2 regions of the Paeniglutamicibacter sp. NPDC012692 genome follow, and region 1 is predicted to be linked to the other one. Evidence: riboswitches for the same ligand, from Rfam matches in the RefSeq annotation. Region 1 holds a riboswitch; the other holds the start of a gene.
The links. A riboswitch is a leader RNA that binds a small molecule or an ion and turns the genes downstream of it on or off. The one in region 1 is predicted to bind S-adenosylmethionine.
Positions count from the first base shown of each region.

Region 2: linked by a shared signal. The riboswitch ahead of ACFY5D_RS20635 (hypothetical protein) and the one ahead of ACFY5D_RS13050 (OsmC family protein) in region 1 are both predicted to bind S-adenosylmethionine.

Region 1 is NZ_JBIBDE010000003.1:210,749-214,983, forward strand. It holds gene ACFY5D_RS13045 (sodium:solute symporter) at 1-1,577, opposite strand, end outside; gene ACFY5D_RS13050 (OsmC family protein) at 1,574-2,161, opposite strand; SAM riboswitch class I at 2,166-2,256, opposite strand; gene fmdA (formamidase) at 2,450-3,706, opposite strand; gene ACFY5D_RS13060 (zinc ribbon domain-containing protein) at 3,757-4,041, opposite strand.
Region 2 is NZ_JBIBDE010000008.1:113,089-139,160, reverse strand. It holds gene ACFY5D_RS20710 (alpha/beta fold hydrolase) at 1-543, opposite strand, end outside; gene ACFY5D_RS20705 (cyclase family protein) at 558-1,205, opposite strand; gene ACFY5D_RS20700 (flavin-containing monooxygenase) at 1,202-3,124, opposite strand; gene ACFY5D_RS20695 (MFS transporter) at 3,892-5,145, shown strand; gene ACFY5D_RS20690 (PDR/VanB family oxidoreductase) at 5,385-6,338, shown strand; gene ACFY5D_RS20685 (formate/nitrite transporter family protein) at 6,847-7,680, shown strand; gene ACFY5D_RS20680 (thiamine pyrophosphate-binding protein) at 7,827-9,509, opposite strand; gene speB (agmatinase) at 9,506-10,495, opposite strand; gene ACFY5D_RS20670 (transcriptional regulator) at 10,638-10,934, opposite strand; gene ACFY5D_RS20665 (hypothetical protein) at 10,918-11,376, opposite strand; gene ACFY5D_RS20660 (hypothetical protein) at 11,435-11,860, opposite strand; gene ACFY5D_RS20655 (amino acid transporter) at 12,190-14,001, shown strand; gene ACFY5D_RS20650 (cupin domain-containing protein) at 14,044-14,619, opposite strand; gene ACFY5D_RS20645 (sodium:solute symporter) at 14,778-16,301, shown strand; gene ACFY5D_RS20640 (DinB family protein) at 16,428-17,006, shown strand; SAM riboswitch class IV at 17,019-17,128, shown strand; gene ACFY5D_RS20635 (hypothetical protein) at 17,149-17,421, shown strand; gene ACFY5D_RS20630 (VIT1/CCC1 transporter family protein) at 17,648-18,751, shown strand; gene ACFY5D_RS20625 (ROK family protein) at 18,828-19,823, opposite strand; gene ACFY5D_RS20620 (LOG family protein) at 19,820-21,025, opposite strand; gene ACFY5D_RS20615 (SNF2-related protein) at 21,257-24,586, shown strand; gene ACFY5D_RS20610 (TetR/AcrR family transcriptional regulator C-terminal domain-containing protein) at 24,583-25,203, opposite strand; gene ACFY5D_RS20605 (agmatine/peptidylarginine deiminase) at 25,416-26,072, shown strand, end outside.

The sequences.
Region 1 (4,235 bases):
GATTCGGTGCCGAAGAACACCGTCAGGGCGGAGCACAGGACGACGATGAACAGGGCCATCCCGATGAGTCCGTAGCCAGCCAGCCAGCCAGCGCTGAGCGTGAGGGCCGCAAGCGCCGCAAGTGCGCCGAGACCGAACTTGACGGCCCGGCGCAGCCGCACCGGGTCGGTGCTCATGCGCCAGCGGGAGGTAGCCAGGGTGACCAGGACCAGGGTGGTCACGTTCGCCAGCATGCCTACCCATACCGGGTGGGTGCCGAGGAAGAACGCCGTGGCGGACCAGCCTGCCAGCTGGTTCCACACAATGCCCGCGCTGAAGCCGGCGACCATCGAGGAGTACACGGCGGTGCGGGTTGCCAGCGGCCAGAAGAATACGGCCAGGACCGGAGCCAGGGTGGCGCCGTTGCGCAGCGTCCAGGCGAGGATGTTCCACCAGGCGGACTGCTCGGTGCGCAGGATGCTGAAGATGATCATCAGCGCGGTCAACGCCACCAGCGACCACTGGGTGTATCGGACCAGTTGCGCCTCGGTCGCCTTGGGGTTGATGGCGCTGCCGACATCGCGGCCCAGGGACGTGGAGCCGGAGAACTGGCACGGGCCGGCCCAGCCCATGGCGCATGCCCAGACGCCCAGGAAGAAGACGCCGACCAGCGGGGCCGGCAGGACCTGCTCGATGTAGTGCGGGATGGCGACCAGGGCCAGCTTCTGCGACGGGATGACAACCGCGGCCGAGGTGCCGATCAGGGCGCCGATGATGATGAACGGAATGCCGAAGGCAGCAGCCGTGTAGAGGCCCTTTTGCCCGTCCGCGGGGGTGCGGCAGGACATGGTCATCTGGAATGCGGCCTGTGCCAGCGGGACGTTGACGATGAAGGTGCCGAACCAGGCGACGATGAGCGAGATCCCGGCATTTCCCGGGTCGAACATCTGCGGGTTCGTTTCGGCGAAGTTCTGCAGTCCGGAGAGCCCCGGCTTGGCCAGCACCGCGTAGGCGCCCACCGCCAGCATGCCGACGAAAACGATGCAATTCATGGTCTGGTTGAAGGCAACCGATCGCATGCCGCCGCTCCAGAGGAAGACGAGCAGCAGCAACGCCGTGACGATGACAGCCAGGTGCAGGCTCAACCCGGTGAATGCGGTGAGCGCCGAGGCGAAGGCGATCGTCGTGGCCACCGACCACATCGGGAAGGTGAATGCCGTGATGACGCCGGCGATGCCCTTGGCGAGCCGCCCGAACCTGTCGCCGATGATGCCGGTGACCGTCACGACCAGCTTCTCGCGCAGCGGCTTGACCAGCAGCAGGGCGATGAGCAGGATCTGCACGGTCTCCGCCACGCCGTACCAAAGCGCCGAGATGCCGGTGCGGTAGCTCAGCTCCATGATGGCGATGTAGGAGGAACCGGAAAACAGCCCGGTGATGCAGAAGGCAACGGTCCACGGGCTGAACGTGCGGCCGCCGACGAAGAATCCGCCGGTCTTGCCCAGCGAGCTGCGGCGTTGCGACAGGCGTCCTCCGACGATCAGCAAGATCGTGTAGGACAAGGCCAAGCCTACGGTCCAGGTTCCGGCGGCGCTCATGCGGATACACCTTTCAGGGAGTCAATGGTGGTTTTTCGCGGAGTGTATCCCAGCGCGATGTTGCAGGAATCTTCGGCATCGTCGGGGGCGACGTGGGTGGAAAATACCCAGTGGATATCGAGTTCTACCCCGGCAGCCTGCACCAGGTTGATGGCGGGGCAGCGTCGGTGGACCTGGGTTGTCCACTCCTGCTGCTTGTCCGAATCGTCCAGCGCCGTTTCGACGTGGATTTCCAGCCGGTAGGAGTGGAAGAACGGGGAAACGTCGGCGGTGCCCGCGAAGCCGCGGGTGTCCTGGGTGGCGATCGAGTAGGTCTCCAGGGCGGTGAATTCGATGCCCAGTTCCTTGGCGACCTGCTCGACGACCACGCTCACGCAGCCGTTGACCGCGCCGGCAACGAATTCCATGGGAGTGGGTGCGGTGTCGGTGCCGCCGATGCGGACCGGCTCATCGATGTCGAACGAGAAGTCGCGGATGTCGACGGCGGTGCGCATCTTTCCTTGCCAAGATCCCTTGGCGCGGATTCGTTTGTCGTGCGTCCCGTTGTTTTCGGGCGCGGTCGGGACAGCAGGGATTGACGTCATGATCTCTCCATCGGTCCTGGCGGTAGCACCGGGCCTCAAGGAGGTGGTTGCTGCGGCGTCATAGAGCCAGATCTCTCGGCCGCTCGGGATGGTTACTAAGTCAATGAAAGACGATCGGACGACACATGGCCAAACCGGGCGTAACGTGACGGAATGTTCGAAGTAACCTGCCTAGTGGGAGGCCTTGTCGAATAATCTGCATCAATTCGCCGTTTGTTGCGCAATGCGGAAGGGCGCCCGCGGGGAAGTGCGGGCGCCCTTTCGCATCGTAGGAACGGGCTGAACCAGCTACCCGTTTTCGGCCCTGGGGGCCCCCATTCCCGGGTTGATCTGGTGCGGCCCGCTCGCCGACGGCCTGACGTCGAAGTTGAACATTGCGGTGGGCAGGTAGACGGTTGAGCAGGAGTTCGGGATGTCCACGACGCCCGAGAGCCGGCCCTCGATCGGGGCCGCGCCCAGGAGCAGGTAGGCCTGCTCGCGGGAGTAGCCGAACTTGGTGAGGTAGTCGATCGCGTGGAGGCATGCGCGCTGGTAGGACAGGTGCGAGTCCAGGTAGCGCTGTTCGCCGTCGAGGGTGACCGAGGTGCCCGAGAACGCGATCCATTCACTGAACTGCGGATCGACGCGGCCCGGCATGAAGATGGCATTCTCCGAAACCCCGTACGTGTCCATGCCGCCACGGATGATGTCCACCCGCAGGTCGATGAAGCCGCCCATTTCGATCGCTCCGCAGAACGTGATTTCGCCGTCGCCCTGCGAGAAGTGCAGGTCGCCCAGTGACAGGTTCGCTCCGTCGACGAAGACCGGATAGAAGATCCGCGAACCCTTGGAAAGGTTCTTGATGTCCTGGTTTCCGCCGTTTTCGCGAGGCGGTGCGGTGCGGGCCGCCTCGGCACCGACCCGGCCCCACTCGCTGGCCGGAACCCCGCCCAGCACGGCGTGCTCGCCCTCCGGCGGAAGCGCCAGCGGCGGGACGCGGTGGGGGTCGGTGGCAATGAGATCGCCCTCCCGCTTGTTCCACTTGGCCAACAGCGCCGCCGACGGGGCGGTGCCCATCAGGCCCGGGTGGATGAGGCCCTCGAAGGACACTTCCGGCACGTGCCGGGACGTGGCGACCTGGCCCGTGAAGTCCCAAATTGCCTTGTAGGCGTCGGGGAACTGGTCGGTCAGGAAGCCGCCGCCGTTGTTCCTGGAGAAGATGCCGGTGTAGCCCCAACCCTGGCCGGCCAGCGGCCCGCTGTCCTCCTGCGGAATGGGTCCCACATCAAGGATGTCGACGACCAGGAGGTCGCCCGGCTTGGCACCCTCCACCGCGAACGGGCCGGAAAGCTTGTGGACGGTCAGCAGCGGTGCATCGAGGATGTCCTGTGCGGAGTCGTCGTTCTTGATGGCTCCGTCAAACCACTCGCGGCAATCGACGCGGAAGACGTCGCCGGCCTTGACCGTGGCGACCGGCGGAATTTCCGGGTGCCAACGGTTGTGGCCGAGCTTCTCCTGATCCTCGAACTTCTTGGTCGAATCGAGCGGAAATATCACTTCTGGCATGGTGCTTCTCCTTAAACGATGTCGTACTTGGGCGGGGATCCCGCGTCCGGTCAGGGGCGCGGAAGCTTTTGGTGCAACGGGTTGTGGGTGTAGCGGGTTGCCTGTTTCGCCGCCCCGGTGCGGCCCGTGACCACTTCCGGTTCGTGCGCGCTGCGTTTCGTCGAATCAATGAGCTTGAATTCGGCGGTGCTGGCGATTGAAAGGCGGGGCGAACTCATCTGGCGCCGGGCCTGTTGCCGGCACTCGGGGCAGGCCGTGGAGTCGGGCACCGTTGCCATGGGAAAGGCGGATTCAAAGACCGTTCCTTCGGGGCATCGGAAGTCGTACAGCGGCATGAGGAGTCCTCTCGATCGGGGTTGAACACCGGACATTTCGGGATGCTGCGCTGGATGTGGATCCGTCGTGGACGGCCGGGGCGCGCGCCGGAAGCGCATGGATCGCAACGGAGGGTGCAATGCGGGCAGGCCTGGGATCTCGTCGAGCAGGATAAAGAGGATGCGCGAAGCCGAAGGGCCGCGGGAGCCGCGAC
Region 2 (26,072 bases), on a different contig from region 1:
CAGGCCGTTGGCATGGCGCTCCTTCACGTGCTGCTCCCACCGGTCGACGTCCTCGACCAGGAGGCCGGTGATCCGACGCGCGTCCTCCATGGACTGGTCGTAGCGCTGCAGTTCGTCGAAGGCATCGCCGTTCCGGCCGTAACCCAGGGATCCACCGATCGAGACGGCCGAGGTCCACGGTCGCCCGAACTGCATACGGGCGGCGGTGACCGCCGCGCTCCCCCCGAACGACGAACCCACGGCGTGAACCCGCGGCGCTTCGATCCCCACGTTGGCGAGGAACGCCGCGATCATGTCTCCGTGGGCAGCCTGCGGAGGGCGGTCGAAGAAGGTGACCTTGCTGGAGGCCCCATATCCCACCAGGTCCGGCGCAATCACGCGGAAGTTCCCGGCCAGTTCGGGCATCATATGCTCCCACGCGAGCTTGGCGGAGCTGCCGTACGCGCCGTCGTGCAGGAGCACGATGACATCCTCCGCGTCGCGCGGTCCGACGTCGTAGTAGGCAATCTCGATCGCACCCAACGATATGTTCAACATGTTCATGTTCACGGCTCCTATCACCACTCAACAACGAAATTGGTCCAGCCGGCATCGCCCCCGGCCAAGGCGACGGGCGCGGCAACTGCCCGCACCCTGCGCTCCTCGATATGCGGGAAGACCAGGTTCTCCGCAATCAGCACATCGGCACCCAGCAGACCTCGGTGCAGCTGGAAGGCGAACGATGCATCACGGTCCTGCGCCGGCAGCTCGGGCGTCAACAGGTCCATGCCAATCAGGCCGAGCCCGAGCTCGGCGGCCCAGACAGCCACAGACTCGTCCAGGCTCGGATGGTTGAAGTAGCTTGGGTCCCCGAACTTCGCGCCCCACCCGGTGTGGATCAAGAGCATGTCGCCGCGCTTCGGCTCCGGCCCGCCCGCGAGGATGTCGTCGACCGTAATGGCGGTGCCGTACGAGCAGGTCGGAGACGAGATCACCGCGGACCCGATGAACCGCTCCAGCGGGTATTCGTCGATGGTGCGCCCGTCGGCGAAGGTGTGGCTCGGTGCGTCGATGTGCGTTCCCATGTGCGACGGCGCCGAGACATTCTGGACACGGATCGCGTCGCCGCGATCGATGTCCAGCACTTGCGCGGTTTCCACGGTGGGAAGAACAGGGACGCCCTGCATGCCCGGGATCCAGTAGTGGGACAGGGACATCATGCTCATCGGGCGACCTCCAGATCGCGGACGGCCGGCCGCAGGACCTGGAACTTATCCAGCGGGAACTCACGGGTCCCGCTCCAGTAGTCGAGCACGCGCAGCGGCCAGTTCTGCGACACCCGACCGGAGGCACTCTTGTACCAGGTCGACTCGTTCGAGGCTCCCCACGCGGTGAGCTCGCTGGCCTCGTCGATCTCGGCGACGAACCGGTCCAGGGTTTCCCGGGTGCATTCAACCGCTCCCGCGCCGGTCTTGTCGAGGTGCTCGAGGGCGGATATCACGAGGTTGACCGCACTCTCCGAGAAGAAGAAGAGGCTGCTGCTCACCACGACGTTGGTGTTGGGCCCGTACAGGCAGAACATGTTGGGGAACCCCGGCACCGCTACACCCATGTAGGCCTTCGGATCGCCGGCCCACTCGTCGCGCAATTTCAAGCCGTTGGTGCCCGTGACGTCGACCTGTGCCAGGATCTCGGAAGCCCTGAACCCGGTTGCGAAGATGATGACGTCGACGTCGATGTGCTCCGCGGAAGTCCTGACGCCTTGTTCGTCGATGGCCTCGATGTGATCCGAGACGAGTCGGACGTTTGGTCGATGCAGCGTTTTCGCCCACTGCCCGTTGTCGCGAAGCAATCGCTTCGAGTACGGGGCGTAGGACGGAATGACCTGCTCGAGCAGGTCCGGGCGGTCCTGGTACTGCCGTTCCAGCCCGCTGACCAGGTGCTGCCGCAGTTCCTCGTTCTCCGCGGAGACCGATCCCGGCCGGTCCCAGGTGGGATCGACGCTGTAGTACGGGCGTCGGGCGTCGGCTGTGATCCAGAACTGGTACGCGCGGTACCACTGGGAGTAAGTAGGTACGTTCTCGAAGAGCCAGCGCAAGCCCGGCTTGACCTCGTCCGTGTAGGCCGGGGTCCACTCCATCCACGGCGCGCTGCGTTGGAAGATCGTCAGGCTCTCCACCCGATCGGCGATCGCGGGGATCACCTGGTAGGCACTGGCTCCGGTGCCGATGACGGCGACGCGCTTGCCCGTGAGATCCACGTCCTGCTCCCACCGCGCCGTGTGGAATGCCGGACCGGCGAAGGAGTCAAGCCCCGGGACGTCGGGAATCTTCGGCTGGTTCAGCTGGCCGACAGCGGAGACCATTGCGGAAAACTCGGCCTCGTACGGCCCGTCCGGGCCGTCGAGCTTCAGCTGCCAGGTGCAAGAAGCCTCGTTGTACGTAGCAGCCAAGAGTTCCGTCCCGAAGCGAACGTTCCTGTCGACACCGTATTCCGCGGCCACCTCACCCAGGTAGTCGCGGACAGCCTGCTGCAGCGAGAAGTCGTGTGTCCAGTTGTCTCGAGTGGCGAAGCTGTAGCTGTAAATGTAGTTGGTGGTGTCGACACGGCAGCCCGGATAGGTGTTCTCGTACCAGACGCCACCGATGTCCGCATTGCGTTCGAAGACGGTATACGGGATGCCGGCCTGGTCCAAGCGCCGGGCCATGAGGATTCCCGACATGCCGGCGCCGATGATGGCGACGGAGAGCCCCGCCTCGGATGACGTCGAGGCCTGCCAGCGCGGCGCACCCTGGTCATGGGGCATGCCCAACTGGTAGCGCAGCATGTCCTCCGTTCCGTCGTCGATCGGAGCACCAACGAGGTACTCGATGAGCTCGCGATCCACGGTCGAGCCCACGGCGTCCGGATCCGTTCCTGAGATCGCCTTCAGCCCGCTGATCGCCAGTTCCAGTGCCGCGTCGTCGGTCGCCCCTGCGACGGCCCTGCCCAGGACCGTCACGGACCGGGGTCGAGATTCCGGGTCAAGGTAGCGACGGTCGCCCGTGAGATGGGCCAGTGCCGCCAGCAGCGGGACGAGCTCGCCGTGACCGATAATTTCGGCCAGTTCGGACTCCATCAGTGGTTCGCTATCAAGAACGCTCACATCAACTCCTTAGAACAACGTTGTCAACGACGGATCAACCGCCATGGGCAGGGGGCGAATAGCCCGCAACTTCGAAATTACCGTATTACGATAATACGGTTGTGTCAACGGTCGCCCGCGGGCGCCGGCCGGGAGCTTCCGAACCAGGGGCGTCGCCACATTGGACACGCACGCCAGGCGGGCCGGTCGCCCATCAAGGCTACAAACGGGTGCCGACCGACACCTCGGCAGTAGAGGCGCAAGGGCTTCAATGGAGCACGCCCCCATCGCCGCCCGCCGATCAACCCGGGGCCCCGATGTACGCGTTGCAACTTCAGGCAAACCGCCCACCATTAGGCCGAACCGCCTTCGGCCCGGCCACTTCCGACCCGGTGAGGCAAGTCGGTTTACACAACTTCTTTCGGCAAATGCTTGCAATCGAACCTATTGTCATACGATACTACAAGCAGTCGAGATGTAGATCACATTTTTATGGAAGAGTGACCCTGACAACAATATTGGTTCGCTCCTTCGAGCTCGATCTTGACGTGAGGGCGGTGGGCACTGGCGCCTGCCGGAGCCATCGCGGATTAGCAGATTTTTCCTGCCCCTGTCGCGGCGACTAACGCCGTGACTTGCAGGCAGAGCCTCCCCGGAACCGGTGAGATCGTGGCTGCCACGACGATCCGCTCGCCCCGGAGGCTACTAGCGGTCCTGACATACCGGATCCGCAATCCATCAGAACGTTCAACCGCACTTAGGGAGCAGCCCAGGACATGGACAACAACATGAAATTCAGTAGTACGCCACCCACAACAATCCGCAAAGCCGTGCTGGGATTGGCGTTTTTCGCGGTTTTCATCGACGGTTACGACACCGCCATCCTTGCGCTTCTTGTTCCGCACCTGGCAGAAGAATGGGGCTTGAAGGCCGCCGCGTTCACCTATCCCCTTGTTCTGACCAGCGTCGGCGTCGTCATCGGATACCTCACGTGCGGGTCACTGTCGCAACGCCTGGGACTGAAACGGACCCTGGTGTTTGGTACCGCGCTATTCGGGATCGCCACTTTGATGAGTGCCGCGACGCTTCCCCTTGAGTCCATGACCCTCCTCAGCGTGACCCGTGCAATCACTGGCATCGGATTGGGGATTGTGGCGCCTACCGCCATCGTCATCGGCACACAGAACGGCCCCGCGGAAAAGCGGCAGTCAATCGCAGTGTTCATCACCACTGGCCTCATCACCGGCACAACGATCGCAGGCTTCTCCGGCGGGCTTCTTATCAATGCCTTCGGCACTGCCGGGGTGCTCTGGCTTGCCGGTGCACTTCCGATCGGCCTTACTGTCCTTCTGGCCTACTTCATCCCGAATTCTTCCGAACCCACCGGGAAAAAGAACACGAGCGACGACTCCACCGCCGCCGCCATCCTTGGGCCAGAACTTCGCGTGTCGACGCTGCTGCTGTGGACTGCGACTTTCCTCGTTTTCGTGGTCAGCTACACCCTGAAGTCCTGGCTTCCGACGCTGTTCGAAGACTTCGGCATATCTCGGTCCACCGCGGGCCTGGGGCTGGCGTTCTTCGGCCTCGGAGGAATGGGCGGCGGCTTCATCCTCATGGCGGTCTCGGCGAAGTTCGGTGCGGCACGATCTCTGGTTGTGATGTCCGTGATCGGCGCACTCGCGACGGCCGCCGTCGCACTGCTTCCGGTGAACACGGTCGTTCTGATGATCCTGATCTGCATCGCCGGCGTGGGAATCACTGCGTGCACGGTCGGACAGTCCGGCATCGCGGTGTCGATCTACGAGATGTCCATCCGCGCCAAGGGTGTCGGGTGGTCGGCCGCAGCCGGACGAATCGGATCAATTGTTGGACCCGCGATTGCCGGTGTCCTTCTCGGGTTCGCCTGGCCGGCACAGAACATCGTGCTGCTGCTCGCCGGCCCGATCCTCCTCACCACCGCGTGCTGGTTCATCCTTTCCAAGCGCTTGGCACGCACCAAAACCGTTGAGCAGACGGATGCGAACGAGTACAGCAACTCTTGATCAATACCTTCAACATGCGGGTCGCTCCGCATGGCGAAACGGGGTATTCGGTGAGTTACAGACTCGTACCCCGGACCGTCAACGAGATGATCGCCCTGGTTGTGGAGTGCCTGGCCGCAGTCCTCAAAGGAGCCATCATCGATGAGCAATTTCTGCTCCGAAATCAAAACACCAGCAACATCGCTCGAGGTTCTCAGCGACCTGAAGCAGATTGTTAAAGCAGCGAAAGAGATGAGCCCATGATCACCACCCTCGAACGTCTGACCCTTCGTGTCACACATGTGGCAGCTGCCGCCGACGACGTCATCGAAGTATCATTCGAACATCCGGAAGGACATCCTCTACCGGATTGGGAGCCTGGAGCCCATATCGAGGTGACCCTTCCTTCGGGGTTGTCCCGCCAGTACTCGCTCTGCGGGGACCGCGACGATCGATCGAAGTACACGATCGCGGTTCTGCGCGAAGAGAACGGCCGCGGTGGATCAAAGGAACTTCACAAGGCGGTGAAGGCCGGTATCGAGCTGAGCATCGGACTACCTCGAAACAACTTCCAACTTGTGGAAGCGGACTCGTACCTGTTCATCGGCGGCGGGATCGGAATCACGCCGATGATCCCGATGATCATGCAGGCCCGGAACGCCGGTGCGCAGTGGTCGCTTGTGTACGGCGGCCGACGCGCCAGCTCGATGGCTTATCGGGAAATGCTGAGCTCGCTCGGCGACCAGGTGGACCTGTGGATCGAAGCAGAGCGCGGGTACCCCAACCTGCCTGCCATCCTGGCGGATGCACCGGCGGGCACCATGGTCTACGCCTGTGGGCCCGGCGTAATGCTCGACGCAGTCGCCAAGGCGTTCTCCGCTCACAGCCACCTGGGCGGCCTGCACTTCGAACGCTTCTCGGCAAGTGGACCGGTGGACACCAGCGGCGATTCGTTCGAGGTGGAGTTGCGGCGAACGGGTGTCACCTTCACCGTCGCCGACGGCGTGAATGTTCTGGACGAAGTTCTCAAGGTTGTTCCGAAACAACCCTTCTCGTGCAAAGAGGGATACTGCGGCGACTGTGAGACGCGGGTGCTCGAAGGCGAGCCCGATCACCGAGACGAATTCCTGACTCCCGCCGATCAAGACACTGGCAAAGTGATGATGCTCTGCGTGAGTCGCTGCAAAGGAAAAAAGCTCGTACTGGACTTGTGAGCACACCGAGGCGCACCGCCCCGACAGGTACCCCGTCGGGGCATGAACGGTTCTGCCGCGGGTGGACGATGCCCCGGATCCATTCGGATCCGGGGCATCGCCATATCAACAAGGAACGGTGGTCTCGGCTGCTATTCCACCAATACGGTCTCGGTGACCCCGCTGATGCTGGAATCGCTGGGTGCGTTGGGCGGTCCGCTGCCCCTCTTCCAGGGCAGTACCCAGATGGCGAAGTTCGTGGGTCGGGCTGGGGAATTCACGGCGTGGCAGTCACTTGCGGTGCACTGGGAGTCACTCCCGGCGGTGCCCCGAAACTGATCGCACATGTGCCGGAGAAGCATGATTCAGGCGGACGCCACGAGCGCCAAATGATTGGTCCGCTTTGGGTGGTCCGGAGGACAAGCATGGCCGGAGCCGTGATGTCGTGCCATCCTTTGAACACGACCGTCCGGTGCTCCAGGGCATAAACGAAACTTCGATAGCTTGACCCTTCGGGAGGTTGGAAGCGATGACAGGTGATGAACGTCGGCGACAGCTAGGCGACAACGACGCGCCTGTGGAAGAGGAAATCGAGGAATCCTTCGACCGCATCGTCGAGGAGGGAGCCCAACGTCTGGCCCGCTCCTGGACCACCATGCTGATCACCGGGACCTTCGGTGGGCTGGAGGTCGGCGTCGGCGTGATGGCATACCTCGCGGTCATGCATCAAACGCAAAACCACCTGCTGGCCGGGCTGGCGTTCGGCATCGGCATGGTTGCCCTGCTGCTGGCCAAAAGCGAGTTGTTCACCGAGGGATTCCTGGTGCCGATCACCGCGGTCGCCGCCAAGGAGGCCAGCGTGAGCCAGCTCTTGAAGCTGTGGGGCGCAACCCTGGTGATGAACCTCGTCGGCGGGTGGATCTTCATGTGGATCGTGGTGCAGGCCTTTCCGGATTGGAAACCCGAACTTGAGGACGCTGCCCTGTACTTCGTGGAGGCAGGCTTCACCTGGCAGTCGGTCTGCCTGGCAGTCCTGGCCGGCAGCACCATCACGCTGATGACGCGCATGCAGCATGGCACCGACTCCGATGTCGCGAAGATGGCAGTGGCGGTGGCCGACGGGTTTATTCTCGTCGGGCTGCAGCTGTTCCATTCCGTCCTCGATTCGCTGCTCATCTTCGGGGCCATCCACGCCGGGGTCCAGATCGACTACATGGATTGGCTGGGCTGGTTCGGCTATACGGTGCTGTTCAACATGGTCGGCGGCCTGCTTCTGGTCACGGCGCTGCGGTTGGTGCGCAACAAGGAACTGATTCGTGAGCGCCGTGAAAATGCACCGGAAGATCCGGACGCCGCCAGGTGAACGTGCCATGCGGCCGCCCCAAATGCTAAGTCAACTCAATAGACCTCATGGGTGGGCACCGGACAAAACGCCCGCAGACGCGGATAGGGGCCGCGGTTACATGAACCGGGCCCCTATCCCCACACAATCGAACGGAAATTGCCCGTCTACAGGTGCGTGGGCGCGAACATCTTAAGCAGCGTCTGCACTACCACCACGTTGGGGCCCTCGGCGGCGAAGGATTCCTCGAGCGCCTCGCGGATGTCGGTGTGGTCCACCAGTCGGGCCGGGACGCCGAAGGATTCGGCCAGCGCCACGAAGTCGGGGCGGGCCAGTTCGGTGGCTGTTGCCTTGCCGAACGCGCCGACCATGTATTCGCGCAGGATGCCGTAGCCGCCGTCGTCGACGATCAGCCAGGTCACCGGCGCGTTGTGCTGCTTGGCCGTGGCCAGCTCGGCGATCGAGTACATCGAGGATCCGTCGCCGGACACCGCGAGCACCCGCGCGTCGGCCGCCGAGGCGCCCGCGACCTGCAGGCCGAGCGCACCGCCGATGGCCGAGGGGTACCCGTAGCCGAGCCCGCCGGCGCCCTGCGCCGAGTGGAACTGGCCGTCCTTGGAATCCCAGCAGCTCCAGCCCCAGTAGGCGGAGATTGTCATGTCCCAGAACGTCTGCATCCCGGCCGGAACCGCCGCGCGGATGTCGGCCATGAACTTGCGCTCCTTGGCCAGGTCCTGCGAGTCGAGGCGTTCGGTGACCTTTGCCAGCGTTTCGGCGACCACCTGCTGCGGGGTGCTTCCGTGCCAGTCGGCCTTCACGCCGCCCTCGACCTTGACCAGGGCATCGCGAAGGTACGCCAACGCGACCTTGGCGTCGGCCCTGATACCGAGGGCCGGGCGGTTGGATTCGAGCACGCGCGGTTCGGCGTCGATCTGGATCAGGTGCCCGCGCGGTTCAAGGGTGAAGTAGTTGCTCGTCACTTCGCCAAGCGCGGAGCCGACGACGATGAGCACGTCGGCGTCCTCGAGGACCTCCGTGGCGTGACGGTCCTCGACCCAAGACTGCAGCGAAAGCTCGTGGGTCCAGGGGAAGGCGCCGTTGCCGCCGGGGGAACAAATGACCGGGGCGCCCAGGAGCTCGGCGACGGCCAGCAGTTCGGCCTCGGCGCGGGCTCGGCGGACGCCGCCGCCCGCCACGATGACCGGGCGCCGGGCATCGGAAAGCCAGCGCACGGCCTCGTTGACCAGTTCCACGCGCGGCGGGTGTTCGTAGGCTTCGGCCAGTGCGTCGACGACGGGCGGAACCAGCACCGGCGCGAGCAGCACGTCCTGGGGCACCTCGACCCAGACCGGGCCCTGCGGCACGGTGATGGCATCGGCCCAGGCGTCCTGGATGGCAGAGGGGATCCCGGAGGCGTGGTGCACGGTGCGCTGGGACTTGGTGACGTTTGCGGCCGAGGCCTTCTGGTCATCGAGCTGGTGCAGCATGCCCTTGCGGCGGGCGCCGAGACCGTCCAGCGGAATCTGGCTTGCCACCACGACGATCGGAACGCCCGTTGCGTAGGCCTCCTGCAGGCCGGCCAGCGAGGTCAGCGCGCCGGGACCCGTGGACAGGAAGAGCACGCCCACCTCGCCGGTTGCCCGCGAGTAGCCGTCGGCCGCGAAGGCCGAGTTGTTTTCCACGCGGGAGGAAACGAAGTGCAGGTCCGACCGGGACAACGCATCGAAGAGTCCCAGGGCGTGCTGCCCCGGGATGCCGAAGACGGTCTTGGCACCCAGTGCCTCGAGCGTCTCGATGACAAGGTCGCCACCGTTGCGCTGGGCCAGGTTGCCGGAAATCTCCGAGGTCATTCGCTGTCCTTCTTGTCGTTTGCGCGCTTGTCGGAGATCAGCGAGATCAGGTCGTAGGCGACGTGGGAGGCCGCGACGCCCGTCATTTCTGCGTGGTCGTAGGCCGGTGCGACCTCGACGATGTCCGCGCCCACGATGTTCATGCCGCGCAGGCCGCGGATGATCTCGAGCAGCTCGCGGCTGGTGATGCCGCCGGCCTCGGGGGTGCCGGTGCCCGGCGCGTGCGCCGGGTCAAGAACGTCGATGTCCACCGAGATGTAGAGGGGACGGTTGCCGATGCGGTCGCGGAGCTTGTCCACGATTTCGCGCACGCCTTGGTAGTAAACATCGGAGCTGGTGACGATGCCGAAGCCGAAGCGCTTGTCGTCCTCAAGGTCCTTCTTGCCGTAGAGCGGGCCGCGGGTTCCCACGTGGGAGATGGCTTCGGTATCGAGGATGCCTTCTTCGACGGCGCGGCGGAAGGGGGTGCCGTGCGTGTATTCGGCGCCGAAGTAGGTGTCCCAGGTGTCAAGGTGGGCGTCGAAGTGGAGCATGGCCACCGGTGCGCCGGCGCGCTCGGAAGCGGCGCGCAACAGAGGAAGTGCGATGGTGTGGTCGCCACCCAGCGTCACCAGCGAGGATCCGTCGGCGGTAAGGTCCAGCGCGTTTTGCTGGATCGTTTCGATGGCCTCGTTGATGTTGAACGGGTTCACCGCCATGTCCCCGGCGTCGACAACCTGGCTCAATGCGAAGGGGGAAACATTCAGGGCCGGGTTGTACGGGCGCAGCAGGCGCGAGGATTCGCGGATATGCGTGGACCCGAAACGGGCCCCCGGGCGGTAGGAGACGCCGGCGTCGAAGGGAACGCCGATGACCTTGATGTCCGCATTCGGAACCTGGTCGATGCGGGGCAGGCGCGCATACGTGCCAAGTCCGGCGAATCGCGGGATCCTCGAGGCATCGATGGGTCCTACGTTTCCGTTTTCTTCAATGCGGATTTCTTGCATGATTTTCCTCCACGACATCGCGACCTCGACGGGTACGCCAACGACCATAAGTTGTCCAATATGAAACAACAGTTGCCTTACATGCTATTTGTGGCGCGGCTTACAGTCAAGGGTTGCGGGGCGTACGAGGAAATGTGCCTTCCTAGCCGAGCATTTCCCTCAGGGCCGCTACATGCCCGACATAGGCAATGCGACCGTCGCGGGTCAGCGAAACCCGCGTATGGCTGCGGCCCAGCTTGGCAAACTTGTCGATTGAGACGTAGCCGGCGTCGGCGAGCTGCTTGAGATGCTTGCTGAGGACCGAATCGGCAACATCCAGCACCTCGCGAAGCTGCGAAAACTCCGCCCACTGAACCGGCGCGAGGCTCGCGCAGATACGCAGCCGGAGCGGAGCATGAATCAACTCGTCAAAGCGGCCGGAGCTAGTAGGGGTGTTCACTTGCGTCCTTAAGGCGGCTTTTCGCTTCCGCATCAAGCAATCGCGTCAAAAGGAACCAGGCGAGCGCAAATGTCACCACCCATTTGGCCGCAACTTCCCACCACAAGAGGGCCTCCCAAAAGCGGGTGGCCTGAAAAATCAGGGAGAGAAGGAGCGCATAACCGACATAGGGCCCGGAATGCTTGAGCATTGTGCGCGGCTTGGGCCGCACTCGCACCAACAGGTAGTACCAGATAACCAATGGAATCCCCAGCAACAATAGGCCCAGCGACACCGGCATCGGGACCACATGGAACAGCGCAAAGATGGTGGCAACGAGAGCAACCATTGCGAGCAGGAAACTCTTGGGCATTTCAGCAGCCCCAACCATGCGGCCGGCGGCTTTCTCGACTTCAGCCAAGGCATCATCGGGACCAAAACCTGCAGGCTTGGCATCAGGCATGCACAACCTCGCTTTCCGTTATGGAAAGCCTCGCCTTTCCGCAACGGAAAGTCAACAATCAACCCGCCGAGGGTTTGGCAAACTTCGCAAAGAGTGAGCGATCGGCTCCGTAGACGGCGACCGAAAGGCCCACCGACAAGACAAGCGCCTTCAGAATGATCTCTTGCGGATTCGACGGAAGGAAGAACACCTGCACCGGTCCGGCAAGGAAAACGAGAACCGCCATCCAAGCCACATATGCGGCTGACACCGGCGGATCCAGGGCTTCTTCGTGCCGCTGCTTCCGGACAATGGTGGCGATTCCGACTATCAGGATCAACCCGGCGAGCGCAACGGCGCCGGGGATGACAAAGGACTTGTGGGCGCGCAGGAATGTCAACGCGGTGCCACTGACAACACCCAACACCAGGGCCAACCACCACGGCGCCCAGAGCCTTTTGGGCACGAAAATGGCCGGCGCGGGGTCTTCGGGCAGGGAACTCACAAGCATTGTCCTTCACGGGTGGCGGTCAAGAGATTGAATTCTCCGGTACTCCGCTACAAAAATGGTTGCTTTTCCGGCAGGGAATGTCAAAGTGGACAGTGTCATGCAAATCACCCAAATTGTTCCGGGATCACTAGATCAATTTGATTCGATCAGGAGTAGCGTTCTCACTCGTGAATAAATACGTGAGTTCGTCCGACTTAGTGAGGACCACCCCTATTAGGGCTCGAACCGCCGGAATATCTCGGTGGCTCAAGGATCCTGAAGTCGGACACGAGGAAGGTCAGCCCGTCGAGGCGAAGCCAACCGGTCATCGCTGGTGGCAGGTCATGTGCCTTTCGGGTTTGGACTACTTCTCGACCCTTGGCTACCAGCCGGCCATTGCCGCCCTTGCTGCGGGAGCCCTTGCACCTCTTGCCACCTTGATGCTGGTGGCAGTGACCCTCTGCGCCGCGCTTCCCGTATACCGCAGGGTGGCACAGGAATCCCCACACGGCCAAGGCTCCATATCCATGCTCGAGCGCCTGCTCCCGCATTGGAAGGGCAAGCTGTTCGTACTGGTATTGCTGGGGTTCGCCGCGACGGACTTCATGATCACCATCACCCTTTCGTCGGCCGATGCCACGGCACACATCATCGAAAACCCCCTCACCCCGGAATGGTTCCACGGGCAGCAAGTGGCGATCACGCTGATCTTGATCCTTTTGCTGGGAGGCCTCTTCCTGCGCGGGTTCCACGAGGTCATCTGGTTGGCCGTGGTGCTTGTTGCGGTTTATCTGGCCCTGAACGTCGTCGTGATCGCCACGGCATTCGTCTCGCTGATCCAAAACCCCGCCCCGGTTGACCACTGGTGGCTCAACCTCACCGCGGAACACAGCAATCCGTGGATGATGATCGCCATTGCGCTCCTGGTCTTCCCGAAGCTGGCCCTAGGCCTTTCGGGGTTCGAAACTGGCGTGGCCGTCATGCCGCAGATCCGCTCCAACCCCGGAGACACTGAGAAGAAACCCTCGGGCCGCATTGACGGCGCCAAGAAACTGCTGCTGACCGCGGCACTCACGATGAGCGTCTTCCTGGTTTGCTCATCGATCGTGACCACCATGCTGATCCCGGCACCAGAGTTCCAGCCGGGCGGCGCAGCCAACGGCCGCGCCTTGTCGTTCCTGGCCCACGGCATGCTGGGCGACGGTTTCGGCAGCATCTACGACATCTCGACGATCCTGATCCTGTGGTTCGCCGGCGCCTCGGCCCTCGCGGGCATGCTCAACCTCATCCCGCGATACCTGCCGCGTTTCGGCATGGCACCGGAATGGGCTCGCGCCATTCGCCCCTTGGTGCTGGTGCTTATCGGTGTTGCCGTGGTCATCACCCTGGTGTTTGAAGCCAGCGTCGATGCACAGGGCGCCGCCTACGCCACCGGCGTGTTGGTCCTCATGGCTTCGGCGGCCGTCGCCGTCACCATTTCCGCCAAGCGCAAGGGACAACGCTGGCGCACCATAGGCTTCGGCATCACTTCCGTCATCTTCCTCTACACCACGGGCGCCAACGTGGTCGAACGCCCCGACGGCATCCGCATTGCCGCACTCTTCATTCTTGGTATCGTCGCCGTGTCCTTCTTCTCGCGCTTCCGGCGCTCCACCGAGTTGCGCGCCACCTCTGTCACCTTGGACGAGGACGCACTGGCGATCGTGAAGGCTGCAGCCGAGGACGACATGGTGCGCATCATTGCCCATGAGCCGGCACGGCTGTCGGCCGCGCGCTACCGACACAAGTTGACCCACGCGCAAATGGCAAGCCACCTGCCGGAAGGCGCGCCGGTGATCTTCATCGAGATCAAGGTCTCCGATTTTTCCGAATTCTCCCAGGACCTTATGGTGCAGGGCGTCACCCGGCATGGTTACAAGATCCTCCAGGCCTCGGCCCCTTCGGTCCCGACGGCCATCGCCGCGACGTGCATCGCCATTAGGGACCAGACCGGAATCATGCCACACATCTACTTCCGTTGGACGGAGGGCGATCCGGTGCGCAATCTGATGCGCTTCATCTTCCTCGGTCAGGGCGAAATTGCGCCGCTGACCCGCGAAGTCCTGCGCGAAGCGGAGCCTTCCATTGCCAAGCGCCCCTGGGTGCACGTGGGCTAGGGCCACACTGCGGGCAACTCCCTCGGGGCAGTTCGAAGGGAGTTACCGCGAGGCCGCGGGCACCAGCGTCCAGGTCACCACGGCCTGGTCGTCGGTGGGGTTGATCCAACTGTGAGGTTCGCGGCCGGGGAACGTCACGGTGTCCCCCGCGTCCAGCTCGAACCGCTCGTTCGCAAAGATCAGGATGAATTTCCCTGAAATGACGTTCAGTACCTCGACCTCGCAGTCGACCGAGTAGAGCTCCTTCTCGCCCTCACCCCGCGGTTCGATGACCGCCCGGATCATTTGCAGGCGCCGCTCGGAGCGTGCGGTGACAAGCTGCTCGACGATGCCCTCGCCGCCCAGCGAAATGCGCGGCGCCTCGGACAGCCTCACCACGTGGGTGTCGGGCTGGGTAAAAAGATCGCCCACATCAATGGACAGGACCTGGCACAGGGTGACCAGCGACGCAACCGAGGGGCTGGTCAGGTCGCGCTCCACGCGGGAGAGGAAACCCTTGGTCAGCCCCGTGGATTCGGCGACCTGGTCGATGGTCAGCCGCTGTGCCTGGCGGACGCTTCGAATGCGCGAACCAATGGCCAATGCCGCATTGCTGGGCTCAACGGGCAAGGCTTTCATGGGCTCGATACTCCAAGGTGCTCAGAAATAGGTCGGGTTTATATAGCTTAGGGCAATTGACGTGTAAGTCAGCTCACATTAGCCTAGGAGACAACAAAAGTTTACTTACAGGCACCAATCTTGTTGCCTGTATCGTTCTCCCCCAAAGGTTCACTCCCATGGAATTCATCAATGGCACCATCGTGGCCGTCTATCTGGCGGCAATGCTCGCCTTTGGCTGGTGGGGCAAGTCCCGCACCAAGAACAGCAGCGATTACCTGGTCGCTGGCCGACGCCTCGGCCCCTTCCTCTACACCGGAACCATGGCGGCGGTCGTCCTGGGCGGGGCATCCACCGTCGGAGGCGTGGGCCTCGGCTACAAGTTCGGCATCTCCGGCATGTGGCTCGTGGTCGCCATCGGCGTCGGCGTCATCCTCCTCTCGCTGGTGTTCGCGCCGACGCTGCAGCGCCTGAAGGTCTTCACCGTCTCCCAGATGCTGACCCTTCGCTACGGCAGCAAGTCGGCGACCAACACCTCGGGCATCGTGATGCTCGCCTACACACTGATGCTCTGCGCAACTTCCACCAGCGCCTACGCGACCATCTTCGTCGTGCTCTTCGGCTGGGAAAAGTGGATGGCCATCGCCATCGGCGGCATCATCGTGGTCATCTACTCGACCATTGGCGGCATGTGGTCGATCACCCTGGCCGACCAGGTGCAGTTTGTCATCAAGACGGTCGGCATCTTCTTCCTGATGCTCCCGTTTGCCTTGAACGCCGCGGGCGGCATGGGCGGCATTCGTGAACGCGTCGGCGCCGAGTTCTTCACCTGGGACGGCATCGGCGTCCAGACCATCATCACCTACTTCGTGGTCTACACCCTGGGCCTGCTGATCGGCCAGGACATCTGGCAGCGCGTCTTCACCGCGAAGACCCCGAAGGTCGCCCGCTGGGGCGGCACCACCGCCGGCATCTACTGCGTGCTCTACGGCGCTGCAGGCGCCATCATCGGCCTGGCCGCCCGCGTTGCGCTGCCGGACATCGACGTCGCCAACCTTGGCAAGGACGTCGTCTATGCCGAGGTTGCAACCCAGCTTCTGCCGATTGCAGTCGGCGGCTTGGTCCTCGCAGCGGCAGTTGCCGCCATGATGTCCACCGCATCCGGCGCACTGATCGCTGCGGCAACCGTCGCGCGCACCGACGTCACCCCGTTTGTCGCCGGCTGGTTCGGCAAGGAAATCCGGGTCAACTCGAACGAGAACCCCGAGCACGACGTGCGCGCCAACCGCATCTGGGTATTGATCCTGGGCATCGTCGCCATCCTTCTGGCCATCATGGTCTCCGACGTGGTCGCGGCCCTGACCATCGCCTACGACATCCTCGTCGGCGGCCTGCTGGTGGCAATCATCGGCGGCCTGATGTGGAAGCGCGGCAACGGCATCGGCGCGGCCGCGTCGATGGCGGCCGGAACCGTCGTCACGCTGGGCACCATGATCGTCCTGGAAATCCAGGCGAAGGAACGCTTTGACGGAATCTACGCCAACGAGCCGATCTACTACGGCCTGATCGCCTCGGCCGTGGTCTACGTGCTCGTCTCCCTCGTCACCAAGCCCACGGAACGCGCCGTCATCGACGGCTGGAACTCCCGCGTCGCCGGCGAAGGCGACGTCGAGGGCATCGAAGTCGAGTCGATCGCCAAGTAGCCCACCCGGGCACACTCAAGGGTCCCGCCGGACACTCATCCCAGGATGATTGCCCGGCGGGGCCCTTCGTCGTCTCTGGGCATGCACCCTAGCCAGCGGGGCATACCCGCTCCTAGGCTGTAGCCCATGGACGATCTGAAGAACCACCTGCTCACGTACCTCAATGCTTCCCGCGAGGCGGTGCTGTGGAAGGCCGAGGGTCTGGGCGACTACGACCTGACACGGCCCCTGGTGCCCAGCGGAACCAACATCCTGGGCCTCATCCAGCATCTGGCCGGCGTGGAGCTCGGGTATTTCGTGGAATGCCTGGGGCAGACCGTCGAGCACCCGCGATTCATCGCGTTGAATGAGAGCGACGACCCCGACTACGACATGTGGGTTCCGGCGGAGATCCCCAGCGCGGACATCCTCGATTACTACCGCAGCGCCATCGACTCGGCCAACCGGAACATCGCGGCGTTGCCGCTCGATGCCCCGGCGACGGTCCCGTGGTGGGCGCCGGAGAAACGGAACACCACCATCGGTCGGCTGCTCATCCACATGAACGTGGAAACCGCCCGCCATGCCGGGCACATCGACATCGTGCGCGAACTCATTGACGGCAGCGCCGGGGATCGTCGCATTTCCCCCAATTTGCCCGATTATGACGCAGCGGCGTGGACCGATTTGTACCAAAAAATTCAGCTGGGGGCCGAGTCGCGATAGTGTGGTGACCAGCTTCACGAGATGCGGCGCCAAGCTCCGACTGGCCGCGCACCAACCCCAGGTTCATGGGTGGTTCGGATGAAGAAGCGGCCGGCGCCACAAGGCGGCGGCAAGAGCTAGTGAAAGGCCGGCCGCTGCCGCCATGGAACACACCGTCCCCGTTTTGCCCCTCTTTGACCTCCACCGCGCCGTCGTCGAATTGAACCTGCACGGTTCCTGGCGCAGCTTCCATGTCAACGACGCGCCCGCCGTCGCCCGCGCCCTGGCGGACTCGGTTGCGACGCCGCGTTGGGACCCCGCTTCGTCAAGCCTGCTGATCCGCACCCCGGTCACCGGGAACACCGCAGGCCGGACGCACATTTTTAGCCTCGTCGAATTCTCTGAAGCGCGGCCGAAGGCTAAAGTTGTTCGCTGAAGGGGAGTAGTTCCGAATCCACCATTCGTGGTGGCGGCGGTGCGTCGACATACTGGCCGCAAAGGTGCGGCCCGGCAATCCACCCGGGAATCCACGACAGGATTTCCCGGGCGAACGAGACCTTCGGCCCACCATGGTGGTCCGAGGTTCAACGCACCCAAAAACATTGCTTGTTCCTCCCCATCGCATGGCCTCACCCGCCATGAACACCAAACGAGGACGAGACATGACGCCACAAGCGCCAACCCCCACTCCCGCCCAAATCAAACGCTGGCGCCACTACCTGGCCGATGAAATCGCCGAGGGCGCCGTCTACCGCGAGCTGGCCAACAAGCGCACCGGCGAGGAACGCGCCATCCTGCTGGGCCTGGCCGACGCCGAAACCCGCCACGAGGAACACTGGCGCAACCTGCTGGGCGAGCACGCAGCTAAGGCCGCCCGCCCCTCGCTGCGCCGCACGATGCTGCGTTTCCTGGCCCGCCACTTCGGTTCCGTGTTCGTGCTGGCACTGGCCCAGCGAGCCGAGGGCGACTCCCCTTACGCCGCCGACACCGACGCCACCCGCCAGATGGCCGCCGACGAGCTGGTCCACGAGGAGGTCGTGCGCGGACTGGCAACACGCGGGCGCAACCGGCTTTCGGGCAACTTCCGTGCCGCGGTGTTCGGGGCCAACGACGGCTTGGTCTCGAACCTCGCCCTGGTCATGGGCATCGGCGCCACCGGCGTCGCCAGCTCCTTCGTGCTCTTCTCCGGCATAGCCGGCCTGCTGGCCGGCGCGCTGTCGATGGCCGCCGGCGAATTCGTCTCCGTGCGTTCCCAGCGCGAACTGCTCTCCGCCTCCAAGCCCACGCAGATCACCCTGTCCGCGGCCCCGGACCTGGACCTCGACGCCAACGAGCTGGTGCTGGTCTACAAGGCCCGCGGCATGAGCGACGAGGACGCAGCGCACCGCGCGGCCGAACGCATGGGCCTGTACTCCTGCGACTGCAACCCCACGCTGTCCCTGTGGCCCGAGCGCGAGGTGGAAGAACAGGAGATCGAACACGAGGAGATCGGTTCGGCCGTCGGAGCGGCGTCGTCGTCCTTCTGCTTCTTCGCCTCCGGCGCCGTCATCCCGATCCTGCCCTTCATCTTCGGCATGAGCGGCACCCCCGCCATCATGCTCTCCGCAGTGCTGGTCGGCATCGCGCTGCTTGCCACCGGCGGAGTCGTCGGGCTGCTTTCCGGGGCCTCCCCGACCAAGCGCGGCCTGCGCCAGCTGGCCATCGGCCTGGGCGCGGCCGGAGTCACCTACGCGCTGGGCCTGCTCTTCGGCGGCAGCGTCGTCTGACCCCGGGCGCACCAACCTTCGGCGCCGCACGCGAGGTGGCCGGCGGCTCCGTTTCCCACGGACCCGCCGGCCATTTTCACGTCCGGCTGTTTGGTTGCTCCCCGGCTCGCACGCGCCGCTGGCCCAATGCGTTCCGGGCCAGGTCGGCCGCGCCCACCAGCCCCGCGTCCGGGCCCAGGGCCGCGCCGAGAACCCGGGCAAAGGGCCTGTGGCCGCGGCCGCTGAGCGAGCTGCGGTAGGTCCGTTCGGCCGTCTCCAGCAGCAGCGGTGAGGCGGAGCCCAATCCCCCGCCGATCACCATGGTGCCCGGGTCCAGCACCGCAGCCAGGTTGGCGAGGCCCAGCCCCAGCCACTGCCCGGCCTCGACCACCAGCTCGATGCACGCCTCGTCCCCGGCCTCGGCCAGGGAATTCACCAGCTCCCCGGTGACCGCATGCGGGTCGTTTCCCGCGGCCTCGCGCAACCCGTCTGCCACCGGCCCGTGCACCGCCAGCAGGCTGCGGCCCTCGCGGGCCAGGGCGTTGCCGGAGGCGTACTGTTCCCAGCAGCCCCGGTTGCCGCAGGCGCAGCGGTGCCCGCCGGGCACCAGGACCTGGTGCCCGAACTCCCCGGCCATGCCGAAGCGCCCGCGCCGGAGCTTCCCGTCCAGCACCAGCGAACCGCCGATCCCCGTGCCGAGCGTCAGGCACACCATATTGTCCTCGCCGCGCGCCGCGCCGAATCGGTACTCGGCCCAGCCCGCCGCATCCGCGTCGTTGCTCAGCAGCACGTCCCGGCCCAGCGCCTGTTCGAGGTTCCGGCGCAGGGGTTCGTCGCGCCAAGACAAGTGCGGGGAGAAGACCACGGTGCTGCCGGTGGGGTCCATCCACCCGGCGGCACCGACGCCCACCACGGCGCCTGCGCCGCCGGGGCCAAGCTCCCCGACCAGGTCGCATACCGCGGCGAGGACCGCGGCGGGCTCGAATCCCGGGGTGGGGCGCCGGCCCCTGACCAGGACCGTGCCGTTCGGGTCCACCAGCCCCGCGGCGATCTTCGTGCCTCCGATGTCGATGCCGATCGCGTAGGCGCTCATGCCAGTCCGCGCACCCCGGAAATGCCGCCATCGTTGAGGCCCACCAGGATGCTGGCCGCCTCGGCCGGGTCGTCGACCAGGTGGATCAGCCTGCCCATGTGCCGGCCGCGCGCCAGTTCCAGCAGCAGCGGGTAGGCGGGCAGCGTCTGCGTCCAGTGATCCACCCCCACCAGCACCATGGGGCTGATGCTTTCGGCGGCGCCGTAGTAGTTCTCGCAGGCGTCCTGGAAGATTTCCTGCACCGTACCGGCGGCACCGGGAAGGAAGACGATGCCGCCGGAGCACTTCTCCAGCAGCACCGCCTCGCGGGTGGCATTGGCAAAGTACTTGGCGATGTGGGTGGCGAACATGTTCGGCGGCTCGTGCCCGTAGAACCAGGTGGGGATGCCCAGGTTCGGCGTTCCCGACGGCCACCTGTTGCGCACCCTTTCCGCGGCACGGGCCCATCCCGTGATCGAGGTGCCGAAGCTCGGCGCGACGGCCAGCATCCCCAGCGCCTCGTCCAGCGTGGACAGCGGCAAGGCCGAAAGGTATGCCCCCAGGTTTGCGGCCTCCATGGCCCCGGGTCCCCCGCCCGTGGCAACGATGAACCCCGCCCCGGAGAGCGCGTGCCCCAGCCTGGCGGCCATCCTGAATTCCTCCCCGCCGCGCTGTTGCGCGTGCCCGCCCATCACGCCCACCAGCGGCGCGTAGGAGAGGTCCCCCTCCCGGACTTGGGAATCGAGCCTGTTCCCGATCGCGTGGTCGTGCAGGGTGCTGGCCAGGGCCGCGTTCAGCGCGTCATGGGCACCGGCGCCCAGCCGGTGGGAACTCCAGGCGTAGATCCTGGCGTCCGGCACCGATTCGTAGGACCCCTCGGCGATTCCCGAGTACAGCTCATTCCAGCTGTAGAGCTCCCCGCGATAGGGGTCGAACGGCAGCCCGGGGATTTCGGGGAAGACCAGCGCCCCGCCGCCGCGCAGGCGCCGCTCGATTTTCCCCTCCATGTCGCACCCCATGAACACGGAACCGGACGGGCGCAATTTCTCCAGCACCGCGCTGCGTCCGCGCAGATCGACGGATTGGACGTGCCACCCGTGCATGGAGGCGGCAAGGCGTCCTCCCTCGATGGCCAGCGCCGACGTGGCATGCCTGTCAAAGTCACGCAGCGAGGCAATCTCGATCACTCTCGGCAGCGGTGTCAAGGCGGGTGTGCTGTTCATGGAACCAACCTAGTTTCTTTCTTTGTCCCGAATGGCGATTCTAGGCGGAATTGACGTGCAAAGTCCCCGACGCGCCCTGAGCCAATCCCCGGTTGAAGTTGCCGGTTTCCGCGGAAACGTGGACCTTCCCCGCATCGGAAGGGCGGCCCGGTGTTAAATGGCGCCGCGATTAATGCACACCACACTGCCACCGGTTAGTCCTCGGGCCCCGGAACGTGAAACGATAGGAGGATGACCGATTCAGCTTTCCCCATGGTCGATGCGCGTGAAATCCTGCGCGTCGTTGGTGGTGCCGCCTTTACTCGCGGCAAGGTACTTGCCACGGACGCCTCAATGAGCGATATCTCCTGGGACCCCGACTCAGCGATGCTCGCCGGACGGGTCAGCGAGGATGAGAACCCCACCTATTCGGTGGGGATCACCCTGGTCTTCAAAAAGGAAGCCTGGCTCATCGACGAGGGCGAGTGCCCCTGCGGCGATGCGCCCAAGTGCAAGCACGTCGCGGCACTGCTGATCTACTCCAACACCCTGCACCTGCGCGCCAAGGACGTGGTGTTCCGCAGCGCCACCGTCAGCGTTCCGGCCTGGCAGCAATCGCTTCAGCAATTGCTCACGCCCGCCGCCGCACCCAAGAGCGTGTCCTCGGCAAGTGCCAAGAACCCCCTGGCCCACATGGGGTTGCAATTCGAGCTGCAGGACACCACGCTCAGCGCCCACCAGCAGTGGGCCCCGGGCTCGGGCGTCGGGCAGCAGAAGGTCGCAAGCCGCAGGTGGCGGCTGGGCGTGCGCCCCATGGTCCGCACCGGCGCGGAGCGCTGGGTCCGCGGAAACCTGCGCTGGAACACCATCAGCTTCAAGACCTACGGGCTAAACCTGGATGCCGAGCAGCACCGGTGGTTCTGCCAGTTCGTGCCGCTCTACCGCGCCAACGGGCAACTCTACTTCGGCGAGGACAACGACTGGCTATACCTTGACGAGTTCTCTTCCTCGCTGCTCTGGCCGCTGCTGGCCGAGGCGAAGAAGCTCGGCGTGGCACTGATCGGCACCAAGACCAACACCCGGATCACGCTCCTGGAACCGGCCCACGCCTCCCTCGGTGCCACCACCACCCCGGAGGGCATCGAGCTGGCCCCCAGCCTGCTGATCGGGGACGTGCGCATCGACCTTGACGCCGACTCGGCCGCCGGCGCCATCGGCAACCACGGCGTGTACGCCGCCAGCGACGACCACAACCAGATCTTCCTGGGACGGGTCCCCGGCGGGCTCTCGGCCAGCGAACTCGTCATGTTGCACCACCCGGAACCCGTCACGGTGCCGGAAAAGGAATCGGAAGAGTTCTTCTCCCGTGTGTACCCTCGACTGGCCCGCAAGCTGCGCGTCACCAGCCCGGATGCCAGCGTCGAGCTGCCCGCCGTGCTGCCCCCGAAGCTTGTCAGCAAGATCCGCTACGGCTCGCGCGACAACGTGGAACTGGACTGGGTCTTCGACTACAACGGCCTGGTCGTCGAGGCCGAGGACCGCGACACCGTGGTGGAAAGCGCCCTGGAGTCCGCGGCCCTGGACATCCTCAACGACTTCCCCGCCCTGGAATCGGCGGTCCTTGGCCCCAAGCACCTGCAGGGTCTTGACGTCATCGACTTCGTCCGCCGCACGCTGCCGGAGCTGGAGAACCTCGACGGGCTGGTCATCGAGGAAAAGGGCGTCCGCCCCGTCTTCCACGAGCTGACCGAGGCCCCCGAGCTGACCATCACCACCGTCGAATCGGACCGTCGCGACTGGTTCGACCTGGGCCTGCTGATCTCGATCGGGGACCGCCAGATCCCCTTTGCCGACGTATTGCGCGCCCTCTCGAACGGCCAGACCAAGCTGTTGATGCCGGACCGCAGCTACTTCTCGCTGGACAACCCGCTCTTCGAAAAGCTGCGCGCCCTCGTCGCGGAGGCCGGGGCCCTGCGCGACATGAAGGACAAGGACGGGGACCTGTCCATCACGCAGTACCAGCTGTCGCTCTGGGAGGAGCTCGACGCCCTGGCGACCCACATCGAGGGGCCCGATGCGTGGGCGAGTTCGCTCGGCGCGCTGCTGAACCTCAAGGATGCCGCCCCGGCGCAATTGCCTGACACGCTCAACGCCACGCTGCGCCCCTACCAGTTGGAGGGCTTCGGCTGGCTGAGCACGCTGTGGCGCAACGGCCTGGGCGGCGTGCTGGCCGATGACATGGGCCTGGGCAAGACGCTGCAGACGCTGGCGCTGATCCTGCACGCCCACCAGATCTGGGCGAAGCCGCAGGACCACCCTGACCTGCCCCAGGACGCCACCCGTCGTGCGCCGTTCCTGGTGGTCGCACCGACCTCCGTGGTCTCCAACTGGAAGGACGAGGCGGCACGCTTTGCGCCGAGCCTGAAGGTCGCGGCGATCACCGACACCGAGACCCGCGCCACCGCGTCGCTGGCCCAGCTCGCCAAGGACTACGACATCGTCGTGACGTCCTACACGTTGCTGCGCCTCGACGCAGACGCGTATGCGGACATCTCGTGGGCGGGGCTGATCCTCGACGAGGCCCAGTTCGTGAAGAACAAGGCAACCAAGGCCCACCACGTGGCCCGGGACATGCCCGCACGCTTCAAGCTGGCCATCACCGGCACCCCGATGGAAAACAACCTGATGGAACTGTGGTCGATCTTCGCCATCGTTTCCCCGGGGCTGTTCCCCTCCGCCGTGCGCTTCGCGGAAAACTACCAGCGCCCGATCGAACGCCAGGGCCTCGACGAACCGCTGTCTCGGTTGCGCCGGCGGATCCGCCCGTTCATGCTGCGCCGCACCAAGGACGCGGTTGTCACGGACCTGCCGCCGAAGCAGGAGCAGGTGCTGCACGTGGAGCTCTCCCCGGCGCACCGCAAGATCTACGACACGCACCTGCAGCGCGAGCGCCAGAAGGTGCTGCGCCTGGTCGACGACATGGACAAGAACCGCTTTACGATCTTCCAGTCGCTGACGCTGTTGCGCATGCTCTCGTTGGACGCCTCCCTGGTCGACGACGAGTACGCGAACATCTCCAGCGCGAAGCTCGACATGCTCTTCGAGCAGCTCGAGGATGTCGTCGCGGAGGGCCACCGCGCGCTGATCTTCTCCCAGTTCACGTCCTTCCTGAAGAAGGCCGCGGACCGGCTGGAGGAGGCCGGCACGCCGTACGCCTACCTTGACGGCTCCACGCGCAAGCGCGCCGAGGTCATCGACTCGTTCAAGTCCGGCGCCGCGCCGGTGTTCCTGATCTCGCTGAAGGCCGGCGGCTTCGGGCTGAACCTGACCGAGGCCGACTACTGCTTCCTGCTGGACCCGTGGTGGAACCCCGCCGCGGAGTCGCAGGCCGTCGACCGCGCCCACCGCATCGGGCAGACGCGCAACGTGATGGTTTACCGGATGGTCGCCAAGAACACCATCGAGGAAAAGGTGGTGGCGCTGCAGGATTCCAAGCGCCAGCTGATTTCCTCGGTCATGGACGAGGGCGCAGGGTTCGGCAAGGTGCTCAACGCGGACGACATCCGCGAATTGCTGCGCTAGGCAACCTGAACATTCGAGGCGGCCTGGAGCGAGAATCCCGCCAGCAGGATCTCCAGGCCGTACTCGAATGTCCTCTGCGCCCTGTCGCTGACCGCCAGGCCCGCCTCGAGCGCGGCGCGCCAGGCCTCCGACGAATCCTCGTTAGATTCCCACACCTGGGACGGCGCCGCGGCGTCCAGTGCCGAACCGAGCACAAAGGAATCCAGCACCGTGATCGCGGCCAGCGAGTCGCTTGCGCTGAATCCGCCGCGGGCAAATGCCTCGGCGAGCAGGTCGTAGACCCTCAGCGTCAGCTCGTCGCGGACCGTGTGCGACGTGAGCAGCGGGATGAGCCGCGGGTGCTTGGCATAGGAACGCATGTAGCCCTTGGCGATCTGCCGCAGGGTCTGCACCCAGTCCGCGTCCGGATCGGGCAACTCGATTTCCCCCATGGCCTGTCCGCGCATCATCTCGATGATGTCGTCCTTCGACGAGACGTGGTTGTAGAGCGACGACGGGCTCACGCCCATGACCTTGGCCAGGCGCGGAATCGTGAATTCCCCGTGGGCGTCCACGATCTCTAGTGCCGCCGCGGCAATGGCCGGTGCCGAAAGTTTCGGGCTGCTGGGTCGTGCCATCGAAGAAGACTCCCTGGGTTGTTGTGCGCTTGACCCGAGTCTAACGAATGAAGTTCGTTTTAGCCCTTGCGCAACGTGACGCAAGGCACCATACTAAAACGAACGACATTCATTTACTGTGACAGGAGGCTCCCGCCCCGGTGCATCCGGGCGGGACGCGGCACGGCCAAGACACTCCCGTTCAGGCAGCACACATCCGCAGGAGCAACACCATGAGCTGGACCATGCCCGCAGAAACCTCGGCGCAGAAGCGCGTCTGGATGGCATTCCCCCACGAGGGCTACACCCTCGGCGAGACCGACGCAGAGGCCCACGCGGCCCGCTCCACCTGGGCCAACGTTGCCCACGCAGTGGCCGAGTTCGCTCCCGTGGTCATGGTCGTGGATCCCGCCGACACCGCGATCGCGGCGGACTACCTCGACGGGAGCATCGAAATCCGCACCGCGGAACTCAACGACGCGTGGATGCGCGACATCGGCCCGACCTTCGTCACCAACGACGCCGGGGAACTTGCCGCCGTCGACTGGGTCTTCAACGGCTGGGGCGCCCAGGACTGGGCGGCCTGGGACAAGGACTCGAAGATTGGCGCGCAGGTCGCCGAATGGGCCGGCGTCCAGCGCATCGCCTCGGCACTGGTCAACGAGGGAGGCGGCATCCACGTCGACGGCGAGGGCACGGTGCTGGCCACCGAAACCGTCCAGCTGGACGCCGGACGCAACCCCGGGATCACCAAGGAAGAGGTCGAGGCCGAGTTCGCCCGCACCCTCGGGGCCACCAAGGTCCACTGGCTGCCCCGCGGCCTAAGCCGCGACTCCGAAGAATTCGGCACCCGCGGCCACGTCGACATCGTTGCAACCATCCCCTCCCCC